DNA from 3 places in the Rhizobium sp. 10N427 genome. Region 1 is predicted to be linked to each of the others. Evidence: riboswitches for the same ligand, from Rfam matches in the RefSeq annotation. Region 1 holds a riboswitch; each other region holds the start of a gene.
The links. Region 1 has a riboswitch for cobalamin ahead of nrdH (glutaredoxin-like protein NrdH). Riboswitches for the same ligand answer to the same signal wherever they lie in the genome.
Positions count from the first base shown of each region.

Region 2: linked by a shared signal. The riboswitch ahead of AC1DIJ_RS22570 (ABC transporter substrate-binding protein) and the one ahead of nrdH (glutaredoxin-like protein NrdH) in region 1 are both predicted to bind cobalamin.
Region 3: linked by a shared signal. The riboswitch ahead of cobU (bifunctional adenosylcobinamide kinase/adenosylcobinamide-phosphate guanylyltransferase) and the one ahead of nrdH (glutaredoxin-like protein NrdH) in region 1 are both predicted to bind cobalamin.

Region 1 is NZ_JBFTID010000001.1:439,103-443,984, reverse strand. It holds gene metE (5-methyltetrahydropteroyltriglutamate--homocysteine S-methyltransferase) at 1-1,027, shown strand, start outside; cobalamin riboswitch at 1,178-1,401, shown strand; gene nrdH (glutaredoxin-like protein NrdH) at 1,654-1,875, shown strand; gene nrdI (class Ib ribonucleoside-diphosphate reductase assembly flavoprotein NrdI) at 1,888-2,298, shown strand; gene nrdE (class 1b ribonucleoside-diphosphate reductase subunit alpha) at 2,268-4,427, shown strand; gene nrdF (class 1b ribonucleoside-diphosphate reductase subunit beta) at 4,621-4,882, shown strand, end outside.
Region 2 is NZ_JBFTID010000012.1:115,331-120,212, forward strand. It holds gene AC1DIJ_RS22560 (ABC transporter ATP-binding protein) at 1-431, opposite strand, end outside; gene AC1DIJ_RS22565 (FecCD family ABC transporter permease) at 428-1,468, opposite strand; gene AC1DIJ_RS22570 (ABC transporter substrate-binding protein) at 1,465-2,481, opposite strand; cobalamin riboswitch at 2,647-2,902, opposite strand; gene AC1DIJ_RS22575 (GntR family transcriptional regulator) at 3,063-3,749, shown strand; gene AC1DIJ_RS22580 (GntR family transcriptional regulator) at 3,789-4,463, shown strand; gene AC1DIJ_RS22585 (bifunctional sugar phosphate isomerase/epimerase/4-hydroxyphenylpyruvate dioxygenase family protein) at 4,473-4,882, opposite strand, start outside.
Region 3 is NZ_JBFTID010000002.1:101,919-106,800, forward strand. It holds gene cobN (cobaltochelatase subunit CobN) at 1-611, opposite strand, end outside; gene cobW (cobalamin biosynthesis protein CobW) at 615-1,661, opposite strand; gene cobU (bifunctional adenosylcobinamide kinase/adenosylcobinamide-phosphate guanylyltransferase) at 1,667-2,179, opposite strand; cobalamin riboswitch at 2,504-2,894, opposite strand; gene AC1DIJ_RS04965 (chloride channel protein) at 3,117-4,882, shown strand, end outside.

The DNA of each region.
Region 1 (4,882 bases):
GACGGATATCCGCTTGCCGCTGTTCCCAACGACGACGATCGGGTCCTTCCCGCAGACGTCTGAAGTCCGCAAGGCGCGTTCGGCACATGCGAAGGGAACGCTCAGCAATGCGGACTATGAGGCTTTCCTGCGCAAAGAGACCGAAGCAGCCATCCGCTGGCAGGAGGAAATCGGCCTTGATGTGCTCGTCCATGGCGAGTTCGAGCGCAACGACATGGTGCAGTATTTTGGCGAGCAGCTGTCGGGCTTTGCCTTCACGCAGCATGCGTGGGTACAGAGCTATGGCTCGCGCTATGTCCGTCCGCCGATCATCTTCGGCGATATCGCGCGGCCGAAGCCGATGACGACTGGCTGGTGGCAATATGCCCAGTCTCTGACGGACCGGCCGGTCAAGGGTATGCTGACTGGACCGGTGACGATCCTCAATTGGTCCTTCGTGCGCGACGATATCGCCCGAAGCGAATCATGCCGGCAGATCGCGCTGGCGATTCGCGACGAGGTCGGTGATCTCGAAAAGGCGGGTGCCAGGATGATCCAGATCGACGAGGCAGCACTTCGGGAAGGCTTGCCGCTGCGGCGCTCGCAGTGGAAGACCTATCTCGACTGGGCCGTCGAAAGCTTCCGCCTGTGCTCGACCGGTGTCGGCAACGCGACACAGATCCACACGCATATGTGCTATTCGGAGTTTAACGACATCATCGATGCGATCGCCGCCATGGATGCGGACGTGATCTCGATCGAGACATCGCGTTCGAAGATGGAGCTGCTGGAGGCATTCCGCAGCTTCGACTATCCGAACGAGATCGGCCCGGGTGTCTACGACATCCACTCGCCGCGCGTTCCCGATATTGCCGATATGACCGGTCTGCTTCTTTTGGCGCGCGAGCGGCTTGGCGATTCGCAGCTCTGGATCAATCCGGATTGCGGCTTGAAGACCCGCAAATGGGAGGAAGTGAAGCCGGCGCTAGTCAATATGGTGGCGGCGGCGCGGTCTTTGCGCGAACGCGTTGCCACGGCAACGGCCTGATCGTCATCGTATTCGAGGAGCCGGCTTTTGCCGGCTTCTCTTTTCCACAGCCAATCCGCATTAATCTTCCGTTATCCACATCACATTCATTTTTTCGGCTTGCGGCACCCGAAACATGAACCATCCATTGACGTACAAATAGACTCGCGTACTATATCTAGTGTTCGAGGTTCCCTCGATTCGCAAGAATCGCGGGCTAAGACGGGAATTCGGTGAGATCTGCCGCAAGGTGGAGCAATGCCGGAGCTGCCCCCGCAACTGTAAGCGGCGAGCATCTGTCCCATTTCGGGTCACTGGGTCATGAAGACCTGGGAAGACCGGGATGAATGTGATGATCCGCAAGCCAGGAGACCTGCCTTGAGCGAAAACGTCCACGGGCGGGGTGTCCGGCTGGCGAGCGATGAGATGTGGGCATGATGCCGCTCTTCGCTTCCTCCGGTGTGTCCCGCATGAGCCACTTCGGGGTGAAGTCTTATGTCTTTGAGTTTCAGATCATACCGGCGCGAATGACGGGCTGCTGACGCCCGGCAACCGGCAACGGCTGTCTTCCTTTTCGATCTTCCCAAGCGCGGACATCGGCGGATGTCCGAACGATATCCCATGCCTTCTAGTCACGAGGTTTTCCCATGAGCATCACCGTCTACAGCAAGCCCGCCTGCGTTCAATGCACCGCAACCACCCGCGCGCTCGATCGCCAGGGCATCGACTACACGATCATCGACGTTTCCACCGATAGCGCCGCTTATGATCTGGTGCAGGGTCTCGGCTACCGCCAGGTTCCCGTCGTCATCGCCGGCGAGCAGCATTGGGCTGGCTTCCGCCCCGACATGATCAGCGCGCTCGCCTGAGCGGCGGCTGCGATGGGCGAGATCGTCTATTTTTCCAGCCGGTCGGAAAACACCCATCGCTTCGTCGAAAAGCTTGGCCTTCCCGCCCGGCGCATCCCCATCACTGGCGCGACGCTCGAAGCTGTCTCGCCCTACGTGTTGATCCTCCCGACTTATAGCGGCGAGGGCGGCAAGGGAGCCGTGCCCAAGCAGGTGATCCGTTTCCTGAACGATGCGGCAAACCGTTCGAACCTCCGCGGCGTGATTGCCGCGGGCAACAGCAACTTCGGCGAGACCTTCGGGCTCGCCGGCGACATCATCGCGAAGAAATGCCAGGTGCCGTACCTCTACAGGTTCGAACTCTTGGGTACGGCTGATGATGTTGCCAACGTCAAACACGGATTGGAACGATTTTGGACACGGCAGTTCTCGAGCGCCCTGTAAAGGCGCAGGCCGCGGAAACAGGGCTGGATTACCACGCGCTGAACGCGATGCTGAACCTCTATGACGAGGACGGCAAGATCCAGCTGGACAAGGACCGGCAGGCGGCGAAGCAGTATTTCCTGCAGCACGTCAACCAGAACACCGTGTTCTTCCATAATCTCCGGGAGAAGCTCGATTACCTCGTGACTGAGGGCTATTACGAGCAGGAGGTGCTGGATCAGTATTCGTTCAATTTCGTGCGCGATCTCTTCGATCACGCCTATGACAAGAAATTCCGGTTCCCGACCTTCCTCGGCGCCTTCAAATACTACACCAGCTACACGCTGAAGACCTTTGACGGAAAGCGCTATCTGGAGCGCTACGAAGACCGCATCTGCATGGTGGCACTTGCCTTGGCGCAGGGCAACGAGGCCTTAGCGCGCGACATGGTCGATGAGATCATCTCCGGCCGCTTCCAGCCGGCGACGCCGACCTTCCTCAATGCCGGCAAGAAGCAGCGCGGCGAGCTGGTCTCCTGCTTCCTGATGCGCGTTGAAGACAATATGGAATCGATCGGCCGCTCGATCAATTCGGCGCTGCAGTTGTCAAAGCGGGGCGGTGGCGTGGCACTGTCGCTGACCAACATTCGCGAAATGGGCGCGCCGATCAAGCATATCGAGAACCAGTCGTCGGGCATCATCCCGGTGATGAAGCTGCTCGAGGATGCCTTCTCCTATGCCAACCAGCTCGGCGCGCGCCAGGGGGCCGGTGCCGTCTATCTCAACGCTCACCACCCCGACATCATGCGCTTCCTCGATACCAAACGCGAAAATGCCGATGAGAAGATCCGCATCAAGACGCTGTCGCTGGGTGTCGTCATTCCTGACATCACCTTCGAGCTCGCCAAGAACAACGAGGACATGTACCTGTTCTCGCCCTATGACGTGGAACGCGTCTACGGCGTGCCGTTCACCGAGATCTCGGTGACCGAAAAATACCGCGAGATGGTGGCCGACAGCCGCATCAAGAAGAAGAAGATCAAGGCCCGCGATTTCTTCCAGATCGTCGCCGAGATCCAGTTCGAAAGCGGCTATCCCTACATCATGTTCGAGGACACGGTGAATAAGGCGAACCCGATCGCCGGACGCATCACCATGAGCAATCTGTGCTCCGAGATCCTGCAGGTCAGCGAAGCCAGCGAGTATAACGACGACCTGTCCTACAAGGTGATGGGCAAGGACATTTCCTGCAATCTCGGCTCGCTGAATATCGCTGCCGCCATGGACTCATCCGATTTCGGCAAGACGATCGAAACATCGATCCGGGCGCTGACGGCAGTTTCCGACATGAGCCACATCTCTTCGGTCCCTTCGATCGAGAAGGGCAACGACGAGAGCCACGCGATCGGCCTCGGTCAGATGAACCTGCACGGCTATCTGGCCCGCGAGCGGATCCAGTACGGCTCCGAAGAGGGCGTCGATTTCACCAACATCTACTTCTACACGGTGACCTATCACGCCATCCGCGCCTCGAACCGTCTCGCCGTCGAGCGCGGTCAGAGCTTCAAGGGCTTCGAGAATTCGAAATACGCCTCGGGCGAATATTTCGACAAGTATACCGAAACCGAGTGGAAACCGGCTACGCAGACGGTTGCCGACCTGTTCAGCAATGCCGGTATCGAAATTCCCACCCAGGAAGATTGGCTGGCACTGAAGAAGGCCGTCATGGAGGGCGGGCTCTATAACCAGAACCTGCAGGCGGTGCCGCCGACGGGGTCGATCTCCTACATCAATCACTCGACGTCATCGATCCATCCGATCGTCTCCAAGATCGAGATCCGCAAGGAAGGCAAGATCGGCCGCGTCTACTATCCCGCCGCCTTCATGACCAACGACAATCTCGACTATTACCAGGACGCCTATGAGATCGGGCCGGAGAAGATCATCGACACCTATGCGGCTGCTACCCAGCATGTCGATCAGGGCCTGTCGCTGACACTGTTCTTCCGCGACACGGCGACGACGCGCGATATCAACAAGGCGCAGATCTATGCCTGGAAGAAGGGCATCAAGACCATCTACTACATCCGCCTGCGCCAGATGGCGCTGGAGGGTACGCAGGTGGAGGGATGTGTGTCGTGTACGCTGTGAGTTTTAGCTGCTGACGTTTGAGTAAGCGGCCCCCTCACCCTAGCCCTCTCCCCGAGGGGAGAGGGGATGTAGAGCGATACGCCGCCGCGGTTTCCCTTCTCCCCTCGGGGAGAAGGTGCCGGCAGGTCAGGCGCAACTCGTTGCACCGGGGATGAGGGGGCTACCAGATGAATTCGGTCCAAAGGACACACCCATGAACATGCACGCCAAGCCCGTATCCCGCGTCCGCGCCATCAACTGGAACCGCATCGAGGACGACAAGGACCTCGAAGTCTGGAACCGCCTGACCGGCAATTTCTGGCTGCCGGAAAAGGTGCCGCTGTCGAACGACATTCCCTCCTGGGCGACGCTGAAACCGGAAGAGCAGCAACTGACGATCCGGGTCTTTACCGGGCTGACGCTGCTCGACACGATCCAGAACGGCGTCGGCTCGGTGACGCTGATGGCCGATGCTT
Region 2 (4,882 bases), on a different contig from region 1:
CGCTCCCCGCCGGAAAGTGTCTGCCATATCTGTCCGGCGCGGTGTTTCATGTCGACCCGCTCCAGGGCCATGTCGACGGCCGCATCATCTCCCGCATCCCAGGCAGAAAGCAGGCCGCGATGCGGCGTGCGCCCGAGCTGGACGACGTCACGCACGGTCAGCGGCGTATCGGTTGCCGATTGCTGCTCGACGAGAGCAACGCGCCGGGCGAGACTGGCTCTAGAGAGGATGGCGACGTCGTCCTCGCCGAGACGGATAACGCCGCTATCGACGCGGCGCAGGCGGCAGATTAGCCGCAGCAGGCTGGACTTTCCCGAGCCGTTCGGGCCCAGCAGACCAAGCACCTTACCTGGGGTCACCGATAGCGTGATGCCATCGATGATTAAGGTGTCGCCGGCCGAATAGGACACGGTATCGATGGAGATGCTCATGCACTTCTCCCGACGCGATAGAGGATGATCGCGAAAGCTGGGGCGCCGAAAAGCGCGGTGACCACACCGATCGGCAAGATCTGTTGCGTGATGATGATCCGGGAAACGATATCGGCCCCGACCATGAAGATCGCACCGCCGAGCGCCGTGGCCGGTAGGAGACGGCTGTGGGACGGGCCAACGATGAAGCGGGCGGCATGCGGGATGACGAGGCCGACAAACCCGATAGAACCGACCATGCTGACGACGGCCGCAGTCATGATCGCGGTGATGCCGAAAAGAACGATCTGCACCCGCCGCACGGCAACGCCGAGCGATGCGGCGGCATCCGAACCGAAGGCAAATGCATCGAGCGCGCGGGCGTGGAACTGGCAGGCGGCGAAGCCGGCGATCGCGATCGGCACCGACAGATAGACATCGGGCCAGCGGACGCCGCTCATCGACCCCAGGAGCCAGAACAGCACGCCGCGCGCCTGTTCCGCATTTGCGGATGTCGTGACGATATAGGAGGTGAGCGCATTGAAGAGCTGCGAGCCGGCAACCCCGCAGAGAATGATCCGTTCGCTGGAGCCCCCGGTGCCTGTCGCAAGAATGCCGACAAGCAGGAAGGCCACCACCGCACCGATAAAGGCACCACCCGACAACGAAAGAACGCCATAGCCGAGTCCGAGGATCATGACACAGACGGCCCCGGTCGAGGCGCCGGCGGAAATGCCGAGCACGTAAGGTTCGGCGAGCGGGTTGCGAAGAAGCGCCTGGAGGATGGCACCGCAGAGGGCGAGAGAAGCGCCCGCACTGGCCGCCGCCAAAGCGCGGCTGAGCCGGTAGTCCCAGATGACGCCTTCGTGGATGCGGCTGAGTTCGAACGCCGTTCCAAACAGCCGGTTCGAAACCGCCTTGGCGGTTGTCGCAACTGGGATCGCAATCTCGCCGATCGAGACGGCAAGGCTGATCATGACGCCAAGGAGGAGAACGGCGGCGGCGGTGAGCGCAACGAGCGCCCACCACCGGCGTTGCCAGGAAGCGGCAACTTTCACTGCGTAAGGCCGAAGGTCTTGATGCCGTTTGCCAGCGTTTCGATGCCGTCGATCGTGCGGATCGTCGGGTTCATCGACTGGGCGTCCATCATCACGAAATGCTTGTTCTTGACGGCCTCGAGTTCCTTGGTAACCGGATCACTCTCCAGGAAATCGATCTTTACCTTCGGATCATCGGCGGCATAGCGGCGGCGGTCCATGGTCGCGAGGACGATGACGGCAGGATTTGCCTGGGCAATCGTTTCCCAGCCGACCAACGGCCATTCCTCTTCGGTCGTGACGACATTCTTCGCGCCGACCGTCTTGAGAATATAGGCCGGAGCGCTGTTCTTGCCGGCGATGAAGGCGTCGCCCTTGACCTCTTTGCTGGAGAACCAGAAGACAACGGGCAGGTTCTTGCCCGAGGCACCCGAGATCGAGGCAACGGCTGCAGCCTCACGCTTCTTCAGATCGGCGATCAGGGCATCGCCGCGATCCTTGACGTCGAAAATTTCGGAGAGCTCCGCGATCTCCTGATAGATCAGGTCCATCGTGAACAGCTCCTTGCGAACGCCATCACCGCCATCGGCATTGATCTTGGCGACGCAGTCGGCAGGCGCGATGTAGGTATTGATGCCGAGATCGGCGAATTGCTCGCGCTTGCCGACAGAGCCTTGCGCACCGACATGCCATTCGAATTCGGCGGCGACCAGATCGGGTTCCTGACCGACGACGGCCTCGAAGCTTGGATCGTTGTCGGCGAGCCTTTTGATCTTGCTATTTGCATCGGCATATTGCGGCAGGACCGGCCCGACCCAGACGGCGGTACCGGCGACCTTGCCGGCAAGACCAAGCGAGAACAGGACTTCGGTCATCCCCTGGCCGATCGAGACGATCTTCTCAGGCGCCTTCTTGAACGTGACCTGCTGCCCGCAGTTGTTGAGGGTCAGAGGATACTGCGTGGCGGCAAGGCTTGTACCGGCGAAGCCGGTCAGGCCGAGGGCAAATGTGAGCGTGGCGATAATCTGGCGCATGGGACCTCGATTTAGGAGAAGCGGGCAGCACGACGCCGCGGAACACGGCGTGACTGCTCACGCAGCGCGGACGCGGAAAGCCCAATCGAGGCGGATGGAGGCCATGTATCGGCGAAGGGTCAGGTCAAACATGTCTGTTCCTTTCCAGGCATCCCCGCCCGGCTGATTGGATCGTGTTTGACGGCAGGTCTCCTGGCTCGCGAATATTCGCCTCTCATCTGCCTTCCCGCGATAACATCGCAGTGGCATGGCCTTGCGGCCCAAGGGAGACATCCAGCAGGCTGGTCTCCCGTGATGATCGGCAATCCGCTTACAGTTGCGGGGGCAGCCACGGTCTTGGTCCCTTTTGGGTCGTCCGCACCGTGTTCCCTATTAATCCCGTCGGAGACTTCCTCCGGGAACCGTCGGATGCAGTTACGACGCTAATATCCCGGCCGTCAAGACGCGCAGCGCGCCACCCTGGTTCGGCAATCAGGGTTCAGTACCCGCAGAACGGCCGCCAATCGCGTTTTCGCTTGTTGAATACGGCATACTTATTCCGTTATATATGAAGAAAATGGGAATATCAGAGGTAATGGCCGTTGAACGAAATCTCAAACGAGACCGTCGCAGAGAGCGGCTATCGGCAAATAAGGGCGGATATCATTTTCGGGCGGCTTTCTCCGGGGCAGAAGCTCAAGCTTGAAAATCTGAGAATCGCCTACCAAACCAGCGTCAGCACACTGAGAGAGATTCTCAACCGCCTGACATCGGAAGGCCTCGTCGTTGCCGAGGGGCAGCGCGGCTTCGAAGTCGCGCGTGTTTCGGTCGCCGACCTGAGAGAGACCGCAGCGCTGCGTCTGCTTCTCGAGGAGCACGCGCTGGAGCAGGCCTTCGAACAGGGCGATGTCGAATGGGAAGCGCGGCTGGTCTCGGCCCATTACAAGCTGGCGCGCATGGAAGAGGTGATGGCCTCGGGCGATACCAGTAGGGCGGAAGACTGGAAGCGCTACGACTGGGAGTTTCACCAGGCTCTGATCTCGGCCTGCGGATCGCGCCTGCTGATGGAAACACATTCGGCGGTGTTCGACAAATATCTGCGATATCAGATGGTGGCATTGTCCTATCGCGGCGGCGTTGCGGAAGAAGAGCACAAGCAACTGCTGGAGGCCGCTCTTCAGCGCGACATCACGACGGCGAAGAGAATATTGCAGCGGCATATTCAGCAGGGCGTCGAGCATGCGCTGAGCAAGGGTTCACTGGCGACCATTCGCCTATCGGCAGGATAATGTATTCCACGCACGATGGTGCGGGACGTAGAGGAATCAATGCTCAAAGTGACCGGTGAACATTCCGAGACTGTCAGCGACGTCGTCTCCCGGCAAATTCGTCAGGATATCATCTCCGGGACATTGGCGCCGGGTGCGAAGATCAAGCTGGAGCAGGCCAAGGAGCACTATTCGATCAGTGTGTCGTCGCTGCGCGAGATCCTGAGCCGCCTGACCACCGAAAACCTGGTGCTCGCCGAAGGCCAGCGCGGCTTCGAAGTCAGCCCCGCTTCGCTCAAGGAGTTGGAGGAACTCGCCGATCTTCGCACTGTGCTGGAGACCCATGCCATCGGCCTGTCATTTGCCGCGGGGAATCTCGAATGGGAAGGGCGCATCGTCGCCGCGCACCACAAGCTTGCGGCCGCCGAAAAGAGGCTGCTTGCCGGCGACGCCTCGCGCACGATCGACTGGGTCCGCTACGATTGGGAGTTTCATCAGGCGATCGTCTCCGCCTGTAATTCGGCGACGCTGATGGAGACGCTGTCCTCCGTCTTCGACCGTTTCCTGCGCTATCATATGCTGGCTCAGAGTTTTCGCGGCAAAGCGGTTGTCGACGATCACAGGCTCCTCTTCGAACTCGCGCTGAAGCGGGACGTCGAGGGCGCCCGCGCCGTTATCCGCCGCCACATATTGAGCGGCGTTGAACATGTGGTGAAAAGCGGCCGCATCGCCTAGCGATGGCAGTCAGAAGGCGTCCTTCGGGATGCCGTCCGGCCGCATCTGCTTCTTCAGCGCCGCAATCCGGAAGATCGCGTTCGGCGCGCCGTAGCCGCGATAGCCACGGCGCTCGACGATCTCGAAGAAGAACCCCTCCCCGTAGGTCCCGCTGTAGAGCTGGAAATACTCACCCTCGTCGTCGCGATCATAAAGGATGTTTTCTGCCTTCAGCCGTTCGCTGAGATCGGGATCGAGCCCGAAGCGGGCCTCGACGTCATCGTAGTAGTTGGGCGAGATGTGCAAGGCTTTGAAGCCCTTTTCACGCAGGGCTTTGGCGGTGGCGAAGATATCGGCTGTCGAGAAGGCCAGATGCTGGATGCCTGAGCCGAATTTCTCCGCGATGAAGTGACCGGCAAGCGTTCTGCGATTTTCAGCGC
Region 3 (4,882 bases), on a different contig from region 1:
GGTGCCCCGTTCCGCAGCATCGCCGCAGACAACACTCCCCACTCCTCAACCCCAACGACTCCCCGCCCCGGCCACCATATCCCGGCCTTCATCAGCGGCGCAGCCGCACCGGGCTTTTCACCACCCGACAGCATCGCCGCCGCATAATCCAGCAGCCGCCGCGAATTCGCGTCGCCGCCCTCGATCAGGTAAGCCCACAGCGCATTGAGATCGTCGAGCGCCACATTGGAAAACGGCGTCAGCCCCGCATCCGGCTTGGAATCCCCGGGCAGAACGGCAATCCGTGCACCGTGCCGCGCCGCGCAGGTATGGAGAGCCTCCAGCGCATAGTGAAAATAGCTGGCGCCACCGAGTGCGCGGACAATGATGATCCTTGCGTGCCGCGCGGTCCGCTCGACATAGGCATCGACCGACATCGGATGCTTGAGGCTCATCAGGCTGGCAAGACGAAGCGTCAGCGGTGAACCGCCGCCCTGTCCGTGGGCGGCGGCGATGGCCGCAAGCTCCGTATCCGCCGCAGACAGGAACAGGATATCGCCGGGCGACTGGCCAAGATCGATGGCCTCGTCACCGTCGCTAATTGTTCCTTTCTGGGCGAGAAGCAGATGCATGGATCAGACGAGTGCCTCGATGGCCTTGCGCACGGCCGCTTCATCCATGTCATGCAGGCCGATAACGACGAGACGCGTGCCGCGCGTTTCGCCGGTAGCCCAGGCACGGTCGAAATACTGGTCGATACGGCTGCCGACAGCCTGGATCTGCAGGCGCATCGGCTTGCCCTCAACTGCGGCAAAGCCCTTCAGGCGCAGCACGTCGTGCTCTGCAATCACGCCCTTCAGCTTCTCGATGAAACCGGCGGTATCGGCAATCGCGCCGAGCTCGACGACGAAGCTGTCGAACTCGTCATGGTCATGCGGCGTGCCGTCCTCATGCTCCAGCTCGTGATGGGACTTACGGTTGGCAATATCTTCCTCGGTACCCACGCCGAGGCCGAGCAAGACGCTTGCCGGAACGTCGCCGTTCTTCGCCTCGATCAGCGCAGGCTTCCGCGAAATGCGCGACGCCACTTCGTCACGGACGCGGATAATGCCTGCGGCATCCAGCAAGTCCGTCTTGTTGAGCACAATCAGATCGGCGCAGGTCAGCTGATCCTCGAACAGCTCCTCGATCGGGCTCTCGTGATCGAGCGACTCGTCTTCGGCGCGGCGCGCATCGACGGCATCGTGATCGTCGGCGAAACGTCCGGCGGCAACGGCTGCGCTATCGACGACGGTGATCACGCCATCGACGGTGACTTCGCTGCGGATATCGGGCCAGTTGAAGGCGGCGACCAGCGGCTGCGGCAGCGCCAGGCCCGATGTCTCGATGACGATATGATCAGGGCGCTGCTCGCGCTCGAGCAGCTTGGTCATCGTCGGGATGAAATCGTCGGCAACGGTGCAGCAGATGCAGCCGTTGGTGAGCTCGATGATATCATCCTCGGTGCAGTTCTCCGCGCCGCAGCCCTTCAGCACGTCGCCATCGACGCCGAGATCGCCGAATTCATTGATGATCAGCGCGATCTTCTTGCCGCCGGTGTTGGAAAGTAGGTTGCGGATCATCGTCGTCTTGCCCGCGCCGAGAAAGCCGGTGATCACGGTTGCAGGAATCTTCTGGTTCATAAATTTCAACCCTTCATTTTCAGCGGCAGTCCGGCCGCGATAAAATACACGTCCGCGGCAGCGGCCGCGATCATCTGGTGCAGCCGCCCCGCATGATCGCGGAAATCCCGCGCCATCCGGTTCTCGGGCACGATCCCGAGGCCGACTTCATTGGAAACAAGCACGATCCGAGCCCTGGCCTTCGGCAGCCAGGCTGCAAGGGCAGCCGATTCCGCCGCCATGTCCCGCTCCCCCATCATCAGATTGGTGACCCAGAGCGTCAGGCAATCGACAAGGATCGCCCGCCCCTCACCGTCGATGGCCGACAGGCATTCGACAAGCTGCAGCGGCTCCTCATGCGTCGTCCAGGATGGCCCGCGATCGTCCCTGTGAGCGGCAATCCGCGCCCGCATCTCGTCATCCCAGGCCCGCCCGGTGGCGATATAGTGGCGCTCGAGGCCGCTATCGGCGATCAGCTGCTCTGCGAAACGGGATTTTCCCGAACGGGCGCCGCCGAGCACGAAGGTGGTGCTGCTCATGTGAGGATGGCTCCGGCATCAGCGTATTGGCGTCCGCCACACCCACGTCCCTCATTCCTGTGCTCGTCACAGGAATCCAGCCACGGCGCGTCCGCGCCGTGAATGACTCTGGTGCTTTGGAGGAGAAGTCTCTCCGCCGCGCAGACGCGCGGCGAATGGATTCCTGTGACAAGCACAGGAATGAGGGCAGAGATGGGAGCCTGCGCCACGCCAGAAGACCGAGGCGCCTCGCCCTTCCATCGTGCTGAAAACAGCACCGAACTATTCGTTTCAGCCATGACAACCTCCGTGCTGGCAGCGGACAGGATTGCCCTTGGGTGGGCTCTTCGCCCGGCACGGTTGGCAGGTCTCCTGGCTCGCGGTTCGAGGCCCCGACAGGGATGGCGCAAGGCCATCCCTGATCGTGCCAGCGGATCTTCCTCGCCTTCCCGGCTGCATTCTCGTGAAAAGGCGGACGATTCGTAGAAATGGAGGCGTCCAGCCCCTGCTGATCACGATGCATTCCAGTGGCTTTTCCGGTGTCCTTGAGCCACCGCCCTGCCGCGGAATGCGGCGATCAGGCAGTGGTGCCGGTGCACCGGATGGAAGACCCTGACCGCTCTACAGTCGCGGGGTCGGCTGTGATGAAGACGCCCGGTTTGGGTCCGCCCCGTCACATTCCCTTTTCATCCAGGGCGGCAATCACCGCTCCGGAACCATCCGTTATTGATTTCATCGTTAGGCGTGCGGCAGTGCGAAGTCAATCGAGCCCGGCACGATGGAAAATGCCCCGTCTTAACACGACTGAGTCTACCAAACAGATAGTCTATTAAATTCATTGACTTACGTGCAAATTTCACTTGCCGTCGCCTCGCTTTTGCTGCAATTGCTCGCGAAATCATGCGGCGCACAACGCGCGCTTCCTTGATCCTGCTCCCCGTCGCCTAGTTCTGTCATCATGCTCACGAAAACCGATATCGGCCGCCTGACGCGGCGCCATCTCAAATTCGATTTGGCGCGGCTGCGTGCGCTGGCGCGCCAGAACGAAATGGGCATGGTTTTCGCCGGTGGCGCGGTCGGCGTCATCTCCGGCTGCGCGGTCACCGGCATGAGCCTGATCTCCCGGGAGATGCACAGCCTGATCTTCGGCATCAGCGATGTCGATCGTCTCAGCTCCTCCGATATCAGCAACAAGCTGCTGCTGCTCCTGGCACCGGTCTGCGGCGGCATGCTTCTCGGCTTGCTGCTCTTCATCCTCAGCAGGACACGCAAGAAGCCGATGGTCGACCCGATCGAGGCCAATGCGCTGCATGGTGGCCGCCTCTCGCTGACCGACAGCATCATCGTCGCCATCCAGAACCTGATCTCCAATGGCTTCGGCGCATCGGTCGGGCTCGAGGCCGGCTATACGCAGCTGGCGGCGGGCCTGGCCTCGAAGCTGGGGCTCAAGCTGCAGCTGCGCCGCGCCGATTTGCGCGTCCTCGTCGGCTGTGGTGCGGCGGGCGCCATCGCCGCCGCCTTCAATGCCCCGCTAACCGGCGCCTTCTACGCGTTCGAGCTGATCATCGGCACCTACACCATCGTCTCGTTGACACCTGTCGTCGTCTCTGCCCTGCTCTCGACGCTGGTGGCACGGCTGCTCGCAGGCAACGATTTCACCATCGACGTCGGCAGATTCGGCACTGTGGTGCCGGCCGATTATGTGCCGGCCATTCTGCTTGGCGCCTGCTGCGCCGGTGCCGGCATCCTGATCATGCAGGGCGTTTCCTTTGTCGAGGAACTTGCCCGCAAGAGTTCGGTACCGACGCCGGTACGCCCGGCGCTCGGCGGCATCGTCGTCGGCCTGCTGGCCACCATCTCTCCACAGGTGCTTTCGGCAGGTCACGGCGCCCTGCATCTCAACCTGGCGCATCAGGTGGCGATCCCGACGCTCGTCGGCATCCTGCTGTTGAAGTCGCTTGCATCCGCGGTGTCGATCGGCTCCGGCTTCAGGGGCGGTCTGTTCTTCGCCTCGCTGTTCATGGGCGCGCTTCTCGGCAAGCTCTTTGCCTATTCCGCGCCGTTCTTTGCGCATGCCTCGCTGACACCCGAAGTCTACGCCGTCGTCGGCATGAGTTCACTCGCCGTCGCCATCATCGGCGGACCGCTGACGATGACTTTTCTGGCGCTCGAAATCACCGGCGACTTCCCGATCACCGTATTGGTGCTCGCCGCAGTGATCACGTCCTCGCTCGTCGTGCGCACCACCTTCGGCTACTCCTTCGCCACCTGGCGTTTCCACCTGCGCGGCGAAAGCATCCGCAGCGCCCACGATGTCGGCTGGATCCGCAATCTGACGGTCGACAAGCTGATGCGCGCCGACGTCAAGACCGCCAATGCCGCAACCACTGTCGAAGAGTTCAAGAAGGCCTTTCCCGCCGGCGCCACGCAACGCGTCATCCTTGTCGATGACTCAGGCAAATATGCCGGTCTGGTGCTAGTGCCGGAAATCCACGCCAACCCGATCGCCACCGACGACGAGGGCAAGGGGCTGGAGAGCTTCGTGCGCTACAAGAACGATTTCCTGCAGCCGCAGATGAATGCCAAGCAGGCAGCCGCCATCTTCGACAAGAGCGAGAGCGAAGCGCTCGCCGTGCTGAACAATCTGATCGAGCGCAAGGTCGTCGGCCAGCTCAGCGAAAGCCACACGCTGCGCCGCTACAGCGAAGAGCTCGACCGGCGGCG